DNA from 2 places in the Mesorhizobium sp. M0715 genome. Region 1 is predicted to be linked to the other one. Evidence: predicted binding sites of a transcription regulator. Region 1 holds the regulator's gene; the other holds the start of a gene.

Region 1 (9,260 bases):
CGCCCGCATTTCGAAATAGCCGTAGGTTTGCGAGAAGGTGTCGTGGGTCGTCAGGATCCCCGAGGTGTATTCGTAGTTGTTGATCAGAGGCTTGATGTCCTCCGGCGCCTGCGCGGCGGTGATGGTGAGGACGCCGTTCTCAACGCTGAACGGATGGACCGAACTCGTCGGGCCATAATTGGCGTCGATATACCACTGCAACTCACCATTGCTGCTCAACGTGCTGCCGTTCGGCGCTCCCCACCAGAAATTGGAATTCCAGGTGCCGTCCTGCCCGTCCCGAAGGCTCAGCGTGTTGAAATCGTCGGAGAAGGACAGCGTCATTGCGGACTTGTCTATCGGAAGTTCGAACTGGGTGGGCTGCAGCTTGTCGATGGTCGTATTCTTGAACACCAGGATTTCGTCGGATCCGAGGTTCAGCATCACGTTCGATTCCACTTGGACCATCTGTGAACGGACGGCATCGAACGAAGTGAAATCGTAGCCGTTAAGGCGGAGCGCATCGGTCGCACCGAAATCGAAGATAAGATCGCTTCCATTACCTTTGGAGATGGCGAAAGTATCGGCGCCATCGCCGCCGATCAGGACATCATTTCCCTTGCCGCCATCCAGCGTCTGGTGACCTGACCCGCCCTTGATGATGTTGTCCAACGCATTTCCGAACGCAAATCGGTTGGTGCCGGTAACGACGAGGTTCTCGAAATTGTCAGGGAGCTTGTAGCTCATCCATGTGTCGATCGTGTCGATCCCTGCCCCAGGATCCTCGACCACCTTGTTGTTGGTGGAATAGAGATGATAGTAGTCGTCGCCGGCGCCTCCGTGGATCGTGACAGTGACGCCGGTGTCTCCCCAGAAGGAGTCGTTGCCGGAGGTGCCATGCAGTTCCGGTCCAGACCCGGTGGCCGAGAACCAATGAGTGGAAGCGCCGGTGTAGGCAAGAGGGATGCCTTTGGCGTTTAAGACCGTGCTCATCAGAAATCCTTCCTCATGGTGTCCGACCTGGTCAAAGGTCCGGCGACCGCTCCCAAAGCAACGCTGCAAGGAACGAGATCGTTCCACGGAATCGTCATTCGATCCGAGACCGCAATAATCGGAAGGCGGATAATGAATAAGGAGGTGATGGCTCAATGTAAATTGAAGCAATTTAGTAAAATCGTATATTTATGCAGAACACACGTCGTTTAACGAACGTATATCTAAGTTAACTCAAATTTATTCTTGCATGGCTTTCTGGTCGGAGTCTGCGGGCAAGATGGCGACGTACCGCCAAGAGCGGTCATCCTCATCAGGTTTCGAATGACCGCATTTGGGCCAAAGCGTCACGTGCTCGCTCCCCATCGATGAGACGAGTGCAACATTCCACTCTTCGCGGCTGTTGGCGACCACGTGCTAATCGAGTTTTCCCGGTCACGATCTATCGGGACGGAACAGCCACCTAGTCTTCCCTGATCGCGTAACCCGCCCCACGGATGGTGCGGATGACATCAGGCATGCGGCCGTTGTTGACCGCCTTGCGCAGCCGGCCGACGTGCACGTCGACAGTGCGTTCGTCGATGTAAATCGTCTCGCCCCAGACATTGTCGAGCAGCTGGCTGCGCGAGAACACGCGGCCGGGGTGGCGCATCATGAATTCGAGCAGGCGGAATTCGGTCGGCCCGAGCCGGATCTCGCTCTTCTTGCGATAGACCCGGTGCGACTCGCGATCGAGCACGATGTCGCCGACCTTTAGCACGCTGGACAGCACTTCCGGCTTGGCCCGGCGCAGCAGCGCCTTGACCCTGGCCATGAACTCCGGCGTCGAGAACGGCTTGACCAGATAGTCGTCGGCGCCGGTCGACAGGCCGCGCACGCGGTCGCTTTCCTCGCCTCGCGCGGTCAGCATGATGATCGGCAGCCGCTCGGTCTCTGGGCGCATTCGCAGGCGCCGGCAGAGTTCGATGCCGGAAACCGCCGGCACCATCCAGTCGAGCACGAGAAGGTCGGGAACGTTCTCCTGCAGCCGGATTTCGGCCTCGTCGCCGCGCGTCACCACCTCGACCTGGTAACCTTCGGATTCAAGATTGTAGCGGAGCAGCACGCCTAGCGGCTCCTCATCCTCCACCACCATGATGCGTGGTGCGATCATCGGCTGGTCACCCCTGTTATGCCGCTGGCGCGGACATTGCCGTCTCGTCCTGCTTCGGACGATTGGCTGGCAGCTGCGTGCCGGTCAAAACATAGTAGGCATTTTCGGCGATGTTGGTCACGTGGTCGCCGATCCGCTCGAGGTTCTTGGCGCAGAACAACAGGTGCGTGCACGCCGTGATGTTGCGGGGATCTTCCATCATGTAGGTCAGCAGCTCGCGGAACACCGAGGTGTATTTGACGTCGATGCGTTCGTCATTGTTTCTGAGCGTGGCAAGCGCTGCCGGGTCGGCGGCGGCGTACTCGTCGACGACCCCCTGCACCTGGATCAGCACCAGTTGCGCCATCGCGTCGATCGAATGCGAAAGGTCGTGCGGCGTGACACTCAGCCCGACAGTGCCGACGCGCTTGGCGATGTTCTTGGCAAGGTCGCCGATGCGCTCAAGGTCGCCGGCCATGCGGATCGAACCGACCACCGCACGCAGATCGTTGGCCATTGGCTGGCGCTTGGCGATCAGCGTGATGGCGCGATCGTCCAGCTCGCGCTGGCGTGCATCCATGATGGCATCATCGGAAACCACGCGCTGCGCCAGCGCATTGTCCGAATTGAGCAAAGCCCTGGTCGAGCCACTGACCATCGAGCGGGCGAGATCGCCCATGTCGCGGATCAGCTGGCTGATCTGCTCCAGATCCTCATCGAAAGATGCGACGGTATGTTCACCCATGATCTTCGTCCCTCGTATGCCTGAGCTCAGCCGAACCGGCCGGTGATGTAGTCCTGGGTGCGTTTGTCGTCGGGGGTGGTGAACATCTTGTCGGTGGCGCCCTCCTCGACCAGATAGCCTAGATGGAACATCGCGGTGCGCTGCGACACGCGCGCTGCCTGCTGCATCGAATGGGTGACGATGACGATGGTATAGTTCTGACGCAGTTCGTCGATCAGTTCCTCGACGCGAGCGGTGGCGATCGGGTCGAGCGCCGAACACGGTTCGTCCATCAGGATCACCTCGGGTGACACGGCGATGGCGCGTGCAATGCACAGACGCTGCTGCTGGCCACCGGAAAGACCCGTGCCAGGTTCTTGCAAACGGTCCTTGACCTCGTTCCAGATCGCCGCCTTCTTCAGGCTCGACTCTACGATCTGGTCCATGTCGGCCTTGCGCTTGGCCAATCCGTGGATGCGCGGACCATAGGCAACGTTCTCGTAGATCGATTTGGGGAACGGATTGGGTTTCTGGAACACCATGCCGACGCGCGCCCTGAGTTCGACGACATCGATGTTCTTGTCGTAGATGTCTTCTTCGTCGAGCGTTATCTTGCCGGTTACCCGTGCTGAATCGATGGTGTCGTTCATGCGGTTGAGGCAGCGCAGGAAGGTGGACTTGCCGCAGCCGGAGGGGCCGATCAGCGCCGTCACCTGGTTCAGGCGGACGTCGAGATCGACGTCGAACAGCGCCTGCTTCTCGCCATAGAACACGCCGACCTTGTCGCCGCGCATTTTGATTACTTCGTTCGACTTCATCTTGTCGCCCACTGCGTTTTCAAGGGACTGTTCGGTCATGATGTTCATACCAAGATGCCTTTTTTCTACCAGCGCCGCTCGAACCGACGCCGAAGCACGATCGCGGTGATGTTCATGGCCATGAGGAAGACGAGCAGGATGATGATGGCGCCGGACATACGCTCGACGAAGGCGCGTTCGGCCTCGTTCGCCCACATATAGATCTGCACCGGCAGCGCGGTGGCCGGATCGAAAGGCGTCGTCGGTGGATCGGCGACGAAGGCGACCATGCCGATCAGCAGCAGAGGCGCGGTTTCGCCGAGCGCACGCGCCAGACCGATGATGGTGCCGGTGAGGATGCCGGGCGCGGCAAGCGGCAGGATGTGCTGGAACACCATCTGCATCTTGGAGGCGCCAAGACCGAGAGCTGCCGAGCGGATCGACGGCGGCACCGCTGCAAGTGCGGCTCGCGTCGCGATGATGATCGTCGGCAGCGTCATCAGCGTCAGCACCAGGCCGCCGACGAAGGCGGCAGAGCGCGGCATGCCCAGGAAATTGATGAACACCGCGAGGCCGAGCAAGCCGAAGACGATTGACGGCACTGCGGCCAGATTGTTGATGTTGACCTCGATAAGGTCGGTAAAACGGTTCTTCTTGGCGAACTCCTCCAGATAGATGGAGGCGGCGACGCCGATCGGCAGCGCCAGCAGCAACACGATCACCATCATATAAAACGAGCCGATGATCGCCACGCCCATGCCCGAGGTTTCCGGGCGGCTGGAGGCGCCGTAGGTGAACAGGCCGCTGTTGAAGTGCTCGGCCATCGCGCCCTCGGCCTTGAGCTTGTTCATCCAGGTGATCTGCTGGTCCGAGACCTTGCGTCGCGCTTCCTCGACGCTGAGGTCGATCTGACCCTTGAAAGCCGAGTCGAGATTGGCGGCGGCGAGGATGTTGACGTCGCGCGTCGTGCCGATCACGGACGGATCGGCGGCAACGATGTCGCGCAACTGGACGCGGGCGCCTTCCGACAGGAAGCCCTTGAGCTGCTTGATCGCCGGCTTATCGTCGGGATTGATGCCGAGCTTGGCCACCAGCGCGTTTTCGGCGAGCTTGGGATAATTCGCCTTGATCAGAACGCTCGGATCGGTTGCGCGTTTGCCGGAAGGATCGATCACCTTCTCGTCGAACGAGATCGGCAGTGATACCGTCGTCTGCCAGAAGGCGGTGTAGCCTTTCGAGACGATGGTGATCAGCATGATTGCCAGGAACGCCAGGCCTACGGAAATCGCCACGACGCCATAGATGCGGAATCGGCGCTCGGCAGCGTAACGGGCCTTCAGGCCGATGTCGCGGCGCGGATGGGCCGCCGCCCTGACCATCGTATCCATGGAAATGTCGGTCATTCGTACTGCTCCCGATATTTGCGCACGATGTAGAGCGCGACGATGTTCATCACCAACGTCAGCGCGAACAGCGTCAGGCCGAGCGCGAAGGCGACCAGCGTCTGCGGCGAATTGAACTCGAGGTCGCCGGTGAGCTGGTTGACGATCTTGACGGTGATGGTCGTCATCGCCTCGAACGGGTTGATGGTGAGGTTGGCGGCGACGCCCGCCGCCAGCACGACAATCATCGTTTCGCCGATAGCGCGCGAGGCAGTCAGCAGGACGGCGCCGACGATGCCGGGCAGTGCAGCCGGCAGGATCACCCGCTTGATCGTCTCGGAGCGGGTCGCGCCGAGGCCGAGCGACCCGTCGCGCATGGCGCGCGGCACCGCGGTTATGATGTCGTCCGAAAGAGAGGACACGACCGGGATCAGCATGACGCCCATGACCAGGCCGGCGGTGAAGATGCTCTGGCCCTGGATGAAGGGCGAACCGCCGGTCAGTGCCGCGGACAGGTCGCGCAGGAATGGCCCAAGCGTGACGACGGCGAAGATGCCGTAGACGATGGTCGGTATGCCGGCCAGCAGTTCAAGCGCCGGCTTGACCACCGAGCGCACCCTGGGCGTTGCGTATTCGGCCATGTAGACAGCCGACATCAGCCCCACCGGCACCGCAACCAGCAGTGCGACGGCGGCGATGTAGAGCGTGCCCGCAAGAAGCGGGATCAGGCCGAACTGGCCCTGGCTGCCGCCCGAACCGGCAGCGGCAAAACGCGGATCCCAGACGGTGCCGAAGAAGAAACTCATCGGCGAGACGCTTTCGAAGAAGGTGATCGTCTGGAACAGCATCGAAAGCACGATGCCGATGGTGGTCAGGATGGCGATGGTGGAGGCGGCAAGCAGCCCCCACAGCATCAGCCTCTCGACATTGTTGCGTGCCCTGGCGCGCGGCTCGATCTGCCTGAGCGCATAGAAGGCGCCGGCGATCGAGGAAACGAGAATGACAATGGCGCCGAACAGGCCGAGCCGGTCCTGGACCTTGTTCGCCTCGACGGCGATCGGGATCATGTAATCCTGCGTGTCGCTCGCCAGTGCCACACCCTTGGCGGCGAGCAGCGGCTGCAGCTCGGCAAAGCTGGCAGGCATTGCGGCCAGTGTGCCCGCATCGAGTTTGCGCAGGCCCCTGGCGAGGCTCTTTACCAGGCTGACGTCCAGTGCCTCACTGGCAACCTTGCTGTCGACGGTGCGCTCGGGCAAGGCAGCGTGAATGTGTCGGTCCAGATAGATGGAAGACCCGACGGTCCAGACGGCAAGCAGCAAAAGAGCAGGCAGAACGGCGAGCAGGAAGGCCCACCAGCCATGATAGTGGGCGCGCGAATGCGGCTTGACCTTGCCATTGTCCTGGGCCGCGGCACGTTGCCGGCCGATGAAAAAGGCAACCAGGCCGACGGCAACGACGATGGCCAGTACGAGCAAGGACATGGACCCACCCCAAGAGAAATTCTTACGCAGCCGCCGTTGCGGCCTGCGATGAAACCGGGGCGCGGGATTGGCCCGCACCCCGGTTCGGCAGCTGATTACATCGACTTTCCGGCGGCGAAAGCGTCACGCTGGGCCTGACGCTCGGCATCCGGAGCAGCAACGAGGCCGTATTCGGCGAGCGGGCTTTCCGGGCCAACCATCTGGTCGTCAAGGAAGAACTCGACATATTCCTTGAGGCCGGGAACGACGCCCAGATGCGCCTTCTTGACGTAGAAGAACAGCGGGCGCGAGACGGGATACTTGCCGCTGGCGATCGTCTCGGTCGAAGGCACGATGCCTTCCACGGTGGCGACCTTCAGCTTGTCGGCATTGTTCTCATAGAAGGCGAGGCCGAACACGCCGACGCCGGTCTTGTTGGAGTCGATGCGGGCGAGCGTCTCGGTATAGTCGCCATCGATGTCGACGGCCTTGCCGTCCTTGCGGATGGCGATGCAGGTTTTGCCGATTTCCTTGTCGTCGGCAATGCCGGCAGCCTTGAGAGCAGCCTTGTCGCAGCCGGCATCGAGAAGCTTGGTCTCGAACACTTCGCGCGTGCCGTGCTTTTCGCCCGGAATGTAGGCGGCGATGTCCCAGTCGGGCAGCTTCGGATTGACCTGGCTCCACTTGGTGTTCGGATTGTCCACCAGCTTGCCGTCGACGACCAGCTTGGCCGCCAGCGCCTTGTAGATGTCGGCGGGAACCAGCGCCCAGTCCGGGCCCTTGATGTCGGTGGCGAAGACGATGCCGTCATAGCCGATCCGGACTTCCTGGACTTCCTTCACGCCGGCGTCGGCACAGGACTTGAGTTCGTCCGCCTTGATCGGACGCGACGAGTTGGCGATGTCGATCGTGTCTTCGCCGACGCCCTTGCAGAATTCCTTGATGCCGGCGCCGCTGCCGCCGGATTCGACGACCGGGGTCTTGAAGTTGGTGAATGTTTCGCCGAACTGCTCGGCGACGATCTTGGCATAAGGTAGCACGGTCGATGACCCGGCGACCTGGATCTGGTCGCGCGCGGCGGCGAAGCCGGACGTCGCGGCGAGCGCAAGCGCAGCGGCCGACGCCGTATAGAGGAATTTCTTCATGTGGCCTGCTCCTGTTCGGAAGATGGTCTCTCGGCGCTCGTCAGTCGGCACCCGCTGAGGCCAATAGCCTTCGATTATAACAGTCGCATGACAGTTTGATGTCACCCCGGTAACGCGTCATCGGGATGAGCAGAATGCCGCCTGGCCGGCACTCCCGACGCAGCCCGGCTTTGTCACCGGAATCAGGGACTTGCTCGATTCGGTCGAGGCTGGCCGGCGATTTGGAGATCAGCCGGCCTTTATGAAGAAAAGCCGGACGGGAGCGCGTTGCTCTCAGCCAGACGGTGTCGTGGCCGGGCCATCGCCGAAAACAGGTCCGTTGGGGTAGGTTGACGCTGTCTCATGCCGGCGGTCGCTGCTCCCGCCCGTAACTGGGAAGAGCGGAATTCGTATGTCGCCATTGTCTCGGCTGGATGCCGCCTTTCATATGGTGCGATCGCACCATAGTCTTGGCCGCTGACAGGGGCGCGAATCTTCGCCGTATTCCCGGCACTCGGGCAGAGCCGGCCTTATCCGGCGTTGCGCTGCGCCTGCCGGCTGGCGCCGACCCAGCGCTCGACCTTCTCGAGCAACGCCCGGGGACTGATCGGCTTGGGCAGATAGTCGTCCATGCCTGCCTCCAGGCAGCGCTCGCGGTCGCCCTTCAGCGCATGCGCGGTGACGCCGACGATCGGCACATGCGTGCCGGTTTCTTCCTCCAGCCGGCGAATGGCGGCGGTTGCTTCGAGACCGTTCATCTCCGGCATGGAGACATCCATCAGGATCATGCACGGGTTGAGCCGGCCAAAGGCGTCGAGCGCCTTGCGGCCATTGCCGACGATCTCGAAACCATAACCGGTCTCGCCGAGGATCTGGGTGAACACCATCTGGTTCACCTCATTGTCCTCGGCCACCAGGATATCCAGCCTGTCGCCGCCAGCCGCCACCGGTGGCCGGGGGCGAATCGAAGGCGGCTGCAGCAGCGCCCGCTGTTCGGACGGTGCCGAGGGCTGCGGCCGCGCAACATTGCCTGGAGTGGCGTCGGCCGCGAGCGGCTGCGTGTCGCCAGTATTGTGGCGATGCCGCTGGATGGTGGCGACCAGCGTTTCCAGCAGCACCGAAGAGCGCGCCGGCTTGATCAGCTGGGCATCGATGCCGAGATCGCGATAGCAGGTGTTGGCGAGCGACTGGTCGACCGAGGTCAGCATGATGATCGGCGTGCCGGCAAGACCGGCGGTGTTGCGCACGATCCGCGCCATTTCGGCGCCGCTCATTTCAGGCATCTGGTAGTCGAGCACGACGCAGTCGACCGGCACGCCATAGGCCGCGGCGGCGATCAGCACCTTGAGGCCTTCGGCGCCGCTTTCGGCCGCGCAGGAATCGAACGTCCACGATGTCATCTGTTCGGTCAGGATGGCCCGATTGACGGCATTGTCGTCGACGATCAGCACACGCGCACCGGTCACGTCGATCGGCATGATGCGCTGTCCGTTCTGCTGTCCGGCCCTCGGCAGCGTCACCGAGAACCAGAAAGTCGAACCCTTGCCTTCCGCACTTTCGACCCCGATATCGCCGCCCATCAGCTCGACGAGCCGCGAGGTGATGGCGAGGCCGAGACCGGTCCCCTCGTGTCGCCTCGTCGAAGAGGTGTCGACCTGGCTGAATTTCT
Region 2 (9,260 bases), on a different contig from region 1:
CACTCCGGCCAATGCCGAGAAAGTCGCCGCCGACCTGCGCGCCGAGGGTTTTGCAGCCAGCGCGGCGAGCGATCTCGATGCCGAGCTTGGGCAGGCCGACATCGTCTCCTCGGCGACGATCACCACCACGCCGTTGATCAAGGGTGCGCTGTTGCAGCCGGGAACCCATGTCGACCTGGTCGGAGGCTTTACGCCGACGATGCGCGAGAGCGATGACGACGCGATCAGGCTTGCCCGCGTCTATGTCGACACCCGCGCCGGCGCCACCAAGGAAGCCGGCGACATCGTCCAGCCGCTGGCCTCCGGCGTGCTGAAGCCGGAAACCATTGTCGCCGATCTGCACGAATTGGCGCGCGGGCAGAAGAAGGGTCGCGAGAGCGCCGGTGAGATCACGCTGTTCAAGTCGGTCGGCGCGGCGCTCGAGGATCTTGCCGCCGGCATTGCCGTCTACAAGGCGCTCACGGCCTAGTTGCCGTTGCGCCCATCTCGGCGCCCATCGCCTCGGCTATAACACGAAAATCTTGATCCCCGATTTCGAAAAGGCCAAAGCGAAGCTGATAACCCCAGTTCGACTTGCCGACGGTGAATTCGAGCTTGTTGAGCAGCGGCTTGATCCGCGCTTCCTCGGCCTTGGCCCACGCCACATCGCGACGGAACGGCGTGAAGCCAGCGCCCATATCGCCCTGATAGGGCTCGCCTTCCCGCACCGTGCCGATCGCCGTGAAGGCCTGCAGGCCATCTTTCTCGCCCAAAACAGTGTTCGGCGAGTAGTAGACGATGCCATCGCCTGGCTTGACGCGACGCAGCGGTGCCGCCTTGCCGTGGTTGACCTGCATGAAGCCGGCTGCGCGGCCCCGCCGGACATGTTCGGCCGACGCCACGGCGATCCAATACGCGCTCATTTATGGTTACCATTGGCCTGTTCGCCATCGGACAGCCAGTAGACGCGCAGGCGATGATTGTCGGGATCGAGCGCGACAAAAGTACGGCCGAAATCCATGTCGGTCGGCGTCTGCAGGATATTCAGCCCGCGCCCGGACCAGTCGGCATGGGCGGCATCGACCGCATCGGGCGTATCCAGCGCAAACACGATTTCGGCGCCACCGCCTGATGCGGCGGCTGCCGGCTCCGCCGTATGGCGCGACCAGAGGCCGAGCTTGAAGCCGGCATCGAGCACGAACAGCACGAAGGTCGGCGAACTTTCGACCGGCTGACGGCCGAGCAGCGCGCTGTAGAAGGCGCCGCTCTGCTGCGGCTGGTCGACATAGAGGATGACGAAATTCGGGGTGGCCATATCTGCTCTCCAAGGTTCGGTGCTTCGACTTGGCGACCATAAGATGGTCTACTGTCAGATTATGGCAGCAGTCATCTCGAACCACGCGGCGTGTCGAGCGTTGCCCGCCATTCCTTGAGCAGCGCCTGGCGACGACGCGGATAGCGCGTGTCTGTTGCATGGAGTTCGGTGATGCGATCGGTGCGAAAATGCCGGAAATCGTGCCGCATCTCGCACCACGCCACCACCACCCGCACCTTGTCGAAGAAGCCCAGCGCAAATGGCCAGACGACACGCTCGGACGCAGCGCCGCCCGCGTCGCGGTAAAGAAAGCCGAGCTTGCGCTCGTTGCGGATGGCCTGCCGTACGAGGCCAAGGTCGATGGTCTCGATGGCCATGGCGGGAGGGCCGACCAGCAGTGTGCTCGCGTCGAGATCCTCGCGCAGATCGTCCGGCAGGACAGCCGCGATCTTGGCCAACGCGTTGGCAGCGGCGGCCGAAAGACGCTGGTCCGGCTGCTTGGCGACCCAGCGCGAGCCGAGCACGATGGCTTCGATCTCCTCGTCGCTGAACATCAGCGGCGGCAGCATGAAGCCGGGCTTGAGCACATAACCGACACCCGCCTCGCCCTCGATCGGCGCGCCCTGGCCCTGCAGCGTGGCGATGTCGCGGTAGAGCGTGCGGATCGAAATCCCGAGTTCATCGGCCAGCGCTTGCCCGCTCACCGGCCGGCGATGCCGGCGCAGGCACTGGATCAGGTCGAGCAGGCGTTCGGAGCGGGACATCCGGTAGATTTGCCTGTTTCTTTGACATTGGTCCATCGCGGCCAACCTGAACCGGAGAGGCCGACCTGTCGGACTTGGTTGCGAAGCCGGTTGCCCTATGTCAAAAGCGGCCACCCCGTTCGGAGTTGCCCCCGCTTGAAGTCTTTTCGCGACAAACGCCGCGACAACCGTCCACATCCATCCGCGAAGGGTGCGGCGGACGTGTCACGTCCGCGTCCCGGCCAGGCTCCCGCCAGACCGGAAGCGCCACCGCGCGAGCGCCATGAGGCGAAGACGGAAAGTCGTTCCGAACCGAACTCGGCGCCGCGCATCCTGGCCCGCCGCGAAGGCGCTCTGCCCGCCGAACATCTTCCCGTGATCCTGGAAGTGGCGCCCAATGCCGATTATGCGCTCCTCGACAGCGGCACCGGCCAAAAGCTCGAACAATATGGCCCCTACCGTATCGTACGGCCCGAGGGCCAGGCGATCTGGCAAAAGGCCTTGCCGGCAAAGGAATGGGAGCGCGCCGACGCCGTCTTCACCGGCGACACCGACGAGGAGGGTATCGGCCGCTGGCGTTTTCCCAAGCTGCCACTCGGCGAGACCTGGCCGATGAAGCATGACGGCATCGACTATCTCGGCCGTTTCACCTCGTTTCGTCATGTCGGCGTCTTTCCCGAGCAGGCCTCCCATTGGGATCACATGGCCGGGCTGATCGCGGCGGCGAAGCGGCCGGTCAAGGTGCTGAACCTGTTCGGCTATACCGGTCTCGCCTCATTGGTGGCGGCTCGCGCCGGCGCCGAGGTCACCCATGTCGATGCCTCGAAGAAGGCAATTGGCTGGGCCCGTGAAAACCAGGAGATGGCCGGCCTCGGCAGCAAGCCGATCCGCTGGATCGTCGACGACGCGGTCAAATTCGCCGAGCGCGAGGAGCGTCGCGGCAGCCGCTACGACATCATCCTGTTCGACCCGCCGGCCTATGGCCGTGGCCCCAAGGGCGAGGTCTGGCAATTGTTCGAGGACCTGCCTGATTTGACCGAACTTTGCCGGGCGATCCTGACGCCGAAGCCGCTTGCCGTGGTGCTGACCGCCTATTCCATCCGCGCCTCCTTCTTCGCCATCCACGCCTTGATGCGCGATACGTTTGCCGGCATGGGCGGCAAGATGGAATCGGGTGAGCTGATCATCCGTGAAAAGTCCGCCGGCCGGGCGCTCTCGACCTCATTGTTTTCGCGTTGGGTGGCTGAATGAACGAGCGGCATGCAGGCGCACCTGGCCAGGTGAAGGAGGTCACCAGCCTCGCCAATCCGCTGGTCAAGGACATCAAGGCGCTCGCTCAGAAGAAGTTCCGCGACCAGCAGAACGCCTTCATGGCCGAGGGGCTGAAGCTGGTCATCGATGCGCTCGATCTCGGCTGGCAGATCAGGACATTGGTTTTCGCCAAAGCCGGGCGCGGCAATGCGGCGGTGGAGAAGGTGGCCGCACGCACCGTTGCCGCAGGCGGCATGGTGCTAGAAGTGTCGGAAAAGGTGCTGGTCGCCATCACCCGCCGCGACAATCCGCAAATGGTGGTGGGCGTCTTTTCGCAGAAATTCCTCGCCTTGAAGGATGTGCGCGCCGACAATGGCGACGTCTGGGTGGCACTCGATCGGGTACGCGATCCCGGCAATCTCGGCACCGTCATCCGCACCGTCGATGCCGTCGGCGCCAAAGGCGTCATTCTGGTCGGCGATACCACTGATCCATTCTCCGTGGAGACGGTGCGCGCCACCATGGGTTCGATCTTTGCCGTGCCGGTAGCCAAGGCGACAACCGAGGCTTTCCTTGCCTGGCGGGGCGGCTTCTCAGGCCTCGTCGCCGGAACCCACCTGAAAGGCGCCGTCGACTACCGCTCGGTCGATTTTTCCCGCGGGCCCGTGCTGCTGATGATGGGCAACGAGCAGCAGGGGCTGCCCGAAAGCCTGGCTGCGAGCTGCGACAGGCTGCTCAGGATTCCGCAAGCGGGCCGTGCCGATTCGCTCAATCTGGCCGTCGCCACCGGCATCATGCTGTTCGAGATCCGGCGCGGCGCGCTGAAGCTCGAGCCAATCCTGGACCAGCAATGAAGGTTGCCTGCCCGTGAGATCATGGTCTCCCTACGCACTGCTCGTCGTCGCGGCCATCGCGCTCGACCAGTGGATAAAGTACCTGGTCGAGGCCGGTCTGCCTTTTCAGGAAAAGGTTGATCTGTTGCCCTTCCTGGCGCTGTTTCGCACCTACAATACCGGCATCGCCTTCTCGATGTTCTCATCCTTCGGCGACACCGGGCTGATCGTCATTTCGCTCGCCGTCGTTGCCTTCGTGCTGTTCCTGGCGACGCGGATCGCGCCGTCCCAGATCCTTGCCCGCACCGGCTTTGCGCTGATCGTCGGCGGCGCGCTCGGCAACCTGATCGACCGCGCCGTCTACGGCCACGTCATCGACTACATCCTGTTCCACACGACGGTCTGGTCGTTCGCCGTCTTCAACCTTGCCGACGCCTTCATCTCGGTGGGCGCGGCACTGGTCGTCTTCGACGAGCTGTTCGGCTGGCGGCGCGAGCCCGGACCGTCCAACGCCAAGCCTTCCAAAGCCATGCCTTCCAAGGCCAAGTCTTCGAAGGCCAAGTCTTCGAAGGATTGACCCCGTGCCGCCATCGCCGCACAGTTCATGTCGCCAAACACGATCGCGGAGAAAGACATGTCCGAAACCTTCAAAGCCATCCTCGTTTCGCGTGACGCCGAGAAAAAGCAGTCGGTAACCGTGACCGATCTCACCGACGCCGACCTGATGGAAGGCGATGTCACCATCGCGGTCGAGGCAACGACGGTGAACTACAAGGATGGCCTGGCGATCACAGGCAAGGCGCCGGTGATCCGCCGCTGGCCGCTGGTGCCGGGCATCGATTTCGCCGGCACCGTCATCTCGTCTTCCCATCCCGACTGGCGCGCCGGTGACAAAGCCATCCTGAACGGCTGGGGCGTCGGCGAAACCCATTTTGGCGCCTATGCTGGCCGCGCCCGTGTCAAAGGCGACTGGCTGGTGCCGCTGCCGCAGGGCATCAGCCCGCATGACGCGATGGCCGTCGGCACCGCAGGCTATACCGCCATGCTCTGCGTCATGGCCCTGGAGCGGCACGGCATCCTGCCCGATCGCGGCCCGGTGGTGGTGACGGGGGCGGCCGGCGGTGTCGGCTCGGTCGCGGTCTCGATCCTGTCCAGCCTCGGCTACCATGTCATTGCTTCCACCGGCCGCAATGCCGAAAGCCCCTATCTGATCGACCTTGGCGCCGCCGAAGTGATATCGCGCGACGAGCTTGCCCAGCCGGCCAAGCCGCTGGCCAAGGAGCGCTGGGCCGGCGGCATCGACGCAGTTGGCAGCCACACGCTGGCCAATGTGCTCTCGATGACCTCCTATGGCGGCGCGGTCGCCGCCTGCGGCCTGGCCGGCGGCATGGACCTGCCGACCAGCGTCGCGCCCTTCATCCTGCGCGGCGTCTCATTGCTCGGCATCGATTCAGTGATGGCGCCGAAAGCAGTCCGCCTCGAGGCATGGCGCCGCATCGGCACCGACCTCGATCTTCAGAAGCTCGCCAGCCTGTCCAGCACCATCGGGTTCGACGGCATCGTCGATGCCGCGCGCGACATCGTCGACGGCAAGATCCGCGGCCGCGTCGTCGTGGATATGTGACTCCGCCCAACTGCCGGAAGGGATGGAATCGCCAGATCTGCGGCAAACCCGCCGCGCCTCGGCAAAAAGCGCTCATCCGCTAAAATTCGAACGATCCGCCGCAATTTTCCATAATCTCTGTCTGGCAAGGATTTCGCATGATCGCGGAATCCGGCAGCCAACAGGCGGACACTGGCGACGACGTCGATGCGGTGCTCCCGCCGCTGGTGCCCGAGCCGGAATTCTCCAGGCGCGAAAGCCTGCCCTTTCTGACATTCGTCGCCATCGTGGTGGTGGCCGGGCTGGCGCATCTGACCGGGGCACCAATCTTCATTAGCGTCGCATTGCTGGCAACCGGTCTTGCCGGTCTTGCCCTGCATCTGCGCGCCAGGCGGAGCGAACATCGCACCTCTGCCCTTCTTGACGAAACCACTGCCCGCAGCCGCGCCGAGATCGAGACGCTGGCCGACCGCATGTGGGAGATGCAGGAGAGCGATGAGCGCTTTCGCGGCCTGATCGACGCGCTTGGCGATCTCGTCATCCATCGCGACCGCGATGGCTACATCGTCTATGCCAACAAGGTCTTCGCCGATCTCGTCGAGATCGACCAGCGCGACCTTGCCGGCAAGACCCTGGCAGAACTGGGCATCGAGGTCGGCATGGTTCCCGATGCCGCCTTTTCCGACCATGAGTGCCTGAGTTCCACCGATGTCTCTATCAGCACGCCGAGCGGGCAGCGCTGGTTCTCCTGGATCGAACTGTCGGTGCGCGACAAGGACAGCGGCGCGGTTTCGCACCGCGCCATCGCCCGCGACATCACCGCCCGCAAACGCGCCGAATCCTCGCTGATCACCGCACGCGAACGGGCCGAATATGCCAGCCAGGCCAAATCGCGCTTCCTCGCCACCGTCAGCCATGAAATCCGCACCCCGATGAACGGCATCATGGGGATGGCCAGGTTGCTGGCCGACACCAGCCTGTCGCCGGAGCAGCAAACCTATGTCGGCGCCGTCTCGACCTCGGCCAGCGCATTGCTTGCCCTGATCGAGGATCTTCTCGACTATTCCAAGATCGAAGCCGGGCGTTTCGACCCCGAGCCGCAGCCGATGTCGGTGCGCGAGATCGCCGACAACATCATCGAATTGCTGGCAGCGCGGGCTTTCGCCAAGGATATCGGGCTGGGTTGCCATGTCGAACCCGACGTGCCGCAATTGATCACCGCCGATCCGGGCAAGGTGAGGCAGGTGCTTCTCAACCTCATCGGCAACGCCATCAAGTTCACCGACAGCGGCGGCGTGCTGGTGAGCATAGCACGCGCACGCACCGAAACCAGCGACCGCATATGCTTCACCATCGCCGATACCGGTCCGGGCCTGCGTGATGCCGACCTGGAGCGCATTTTCGAGGAGTTCGAGCAGGCCGACGGCACGTCGACACGCACACATGGCGGGGCCGGCCTCGGCCTTGCCATCTCCAGACGCCTGGTGGCCGCCATGGGCGGCACGATCTCGGTATCCAGCCGGCTCGGCCAGGGATCCGAGTTCGTCTTCGAAATCCCTGCGATAGCGGCCACCGAAGCGCCGCAGGGCCACCAGAATGCTCTCTCGGGCAGACGCGCGGTGATCCTGTCGAAGAACGCCGTCGAGGCCGACGCCATCGCCCGCACCATCCGCGCCAATGGCGGCGCGGTCGACATCGCCACCACTGCCGCACAGGCCGCGCCTTTCGCCGCCGGCTGCGATGCGATCCTGGTCGATGCAGCGATGGAAGAAGGCGACGGAAGGCTGCTCAAGCGCCTGCGCCAAAGCGGTTTCTCCGACTGTGAGGCGATCACGCTGATCGCGCCGACCGATCGCGGCATGCTTGGCGAGTTCCGAGCCAGCGGCTACGCAACCTTCCTGGCCAGACCGGTGCGTGGCGGAACACTTCTGCGTGTGCTGTTGAGCAGCCATGCTCCGAGCCTCGGCCCGCCGCAGCCGGAAAGGCGCGGCGCGCCGACGCTGCGCGCCATCGGCAACCGCCAGCGCGGCCTGTCGGTGCTGATCGCCGAGGACAATGACATCAACGCCATGCTGGCCCGCGCCACGCTGCTGAAGGCCGGGCATCGCGTCAAGGTGGTCGGCAACGGCAAGGCCGCCGTCGAGGCTGTCACCGGCGCCGCGCACAAGGACCGCTTCGACGTGGTCTTGATGGATCTCCACATGCCGGTCATGGACGGGCTGGACGCGATTGCCGCCATCCGCCGCCATGAGGAAGAAAGTGCCGTGCGGCCGGTGCCGATCATGGTGCTGTCGGCCGACAGCCAGGAAAAGACCCGTCATGCGGTGTTGGCCCATGGCGCCAGCGGCTTTGTCACCAAGCCGCTCGACCCCGAGGCGCTGGTCAATGCCGTCGAGGGGCAGGTCGTCGCGGCCTGAGCTTTCCACCGCCATTCGGCACGGGCGATCACTTAAACGTAGCCGGTTGATCGTATTCGCCAGCCGACGAAGTATTGCCCATGACGTCGTATCACGGTACTGTCACAATCCTGTTGCACCTACACCGTATCCCCGTGCCAAGAGGGATGGCTCGAAGGAGAATCACTCGTGCATACAGTTATGCCGGAATGTGACACTCGGCCGAACGCCAGCAGCGCCTTGCTTGCCGGACGTAACGTCGATTCCGTCATAAAGGGCGCTGCGCTGGGCCGTATAGGCAATCTTGAAGTGCGGCTCGCTCGCAACGAGGCCGAGATCGCGGCCGCGCAGGAAGTGCGCTACCGGGTGTTCTACGACGAACTTGGCGCCAGGAAGGACCTGTTCCAGGCCCATGACCGCCGGGACGCCGATCGGTTCGATCCGCTCTGCGACCATCTGCTGGTTTTGGACACCACGCTTTCCGGTCCCGAACATCGCCGCATCGTCGGCACATATCGGCTGCTGCGGCAAGAAATCGCGGCCACGGCCGGTGGCTTCTATTCCGAAGGTGAATTCGAGCTGACCAAGCTCATCGCCCGCCACCCCGGCCAGCGCTTCCTTGAACTCGGCCGCTCCTGCGTGTTGCCGGAATACCGCTCGAAGCGCACCATCGAGGCGTTGTGGCAAGGCATCTGGGCTTACATCAACCATTACGAAATCGGTGTGATGACCGGCTGCGCGTCCTTTCACGGCACCGTGCCGGCGGCGCATGCCGAGGCGCTCACCTACCTAGCCCACCACTGCCGGACGAACTCGGCCTGGGACGTGCGCGCGGTGTCCGGGCGCTATTGCTCGATGGATCTGATGCCGATCGAGGCCGTCAATGCCAAGGCGGCGATCGCCGCGATGCCGCCTTTGGTCAAGGGCTATCTGCGCGTCGGTGCCCGCATCGGCGATGGTTGCGTCATCGATCGCGAATTCTCGACGGTCGATGTGTTCGTCGTGATGCCGGTCAAGGAGATCGGCGCACGCTACGTCAACTATTATGGCGGCGAAGCCCAGCGCTTCGCGGCGTGAGATTGAGTAGGCAGTAGGCAGTAGGCAGTAGGCAGTAGGCAGTAGTGATGACGCCACGATTAA

What was found. Region 1 encodes PhoB, which activates phosphate uptake and scavenging genes when phosphate is short. Its sites were predicted from a motif close to TGTCATNNANCTGTCAT; they were not measured.
Region 2: olsB (l-ornithine N(alpha)-acyltransferase) is a predicted target of PhoB. The motif match lies at 8,242-8,258, and genes of this name have one in related genera.

Annotation. Positions count from the first base shown of each region.
Region 1 is NZ_JAMYPL010000017.1:78,345-87,604, forward strand. It holds gene eglC (endo-1,3-1,4-beta-glycanase EglC) at 1-972, opposite strand, end outside; gene phoB (phosphate regulon transcriptional regulator PhoB) at 1,436-2,125, opposite strand; gene phoU (phosphate signaling complex protein PhoU) at 2,142-2,849, opposite strand; gene pstB (phosphate ABC transporter ATP-binding protein PstB) at 2,876-3,694, opposite strand; gene pstA (phosphate ABC transporter permease PstA) at 3,712-5,028, opposite strand; gene pstC (phosphate ABC transporter permease subunit PstC) at 5,025-6,488, opposite strand; gene NKI21_RS20205 (PstS family phosphate ABC transporter substrate-binding protein) at 6,584-7,612, opposite strand; gene NKI21_RS20210 (PAS domain-containing protein) at 8,122-9,260, opposite strand, start outside.
Region 2 is NZ_JAMYPL010000020.1:63,735-72,994, forward strand. It holds gene lhpI (bifunctional Delta(1)-pyrroline-2-carboxylate/Delta(1)-piperideine-2-carboxylate reductase) at 1-469, shown strand, start outside; gene NKI21_RS22430 (EVE domain-containing protein) at 459-902, opposite strand; gene NKI21_RS22435 (VOC family protein) at 899-1,294, opposite strand; gene NKI21_RS22440 (helix-turn-helix transcriptional regulator) at 1,366-2,058, opposite strand; gene NKI21_RS22445 (RsmD family RNA methyltransferase) at 2,194-3,288, shown strand; gene NKI21_RS22450 (TrmH family RNA methyltransferase) at 3,285-4,142, shown strand; gene lspA (signal peptidase II) at 4,156-4,698, shown strand; gene acuI (acrylyl-CoA reductase (NADPH)) at 4,756-5,745, shown strand; gene NKI21_RS22465 (response regulator) at 5,883-8,141, shown strand; gene olsB (l-ornithine N(alpha)-acyltransferase) at 8,322-9,197, shown strand.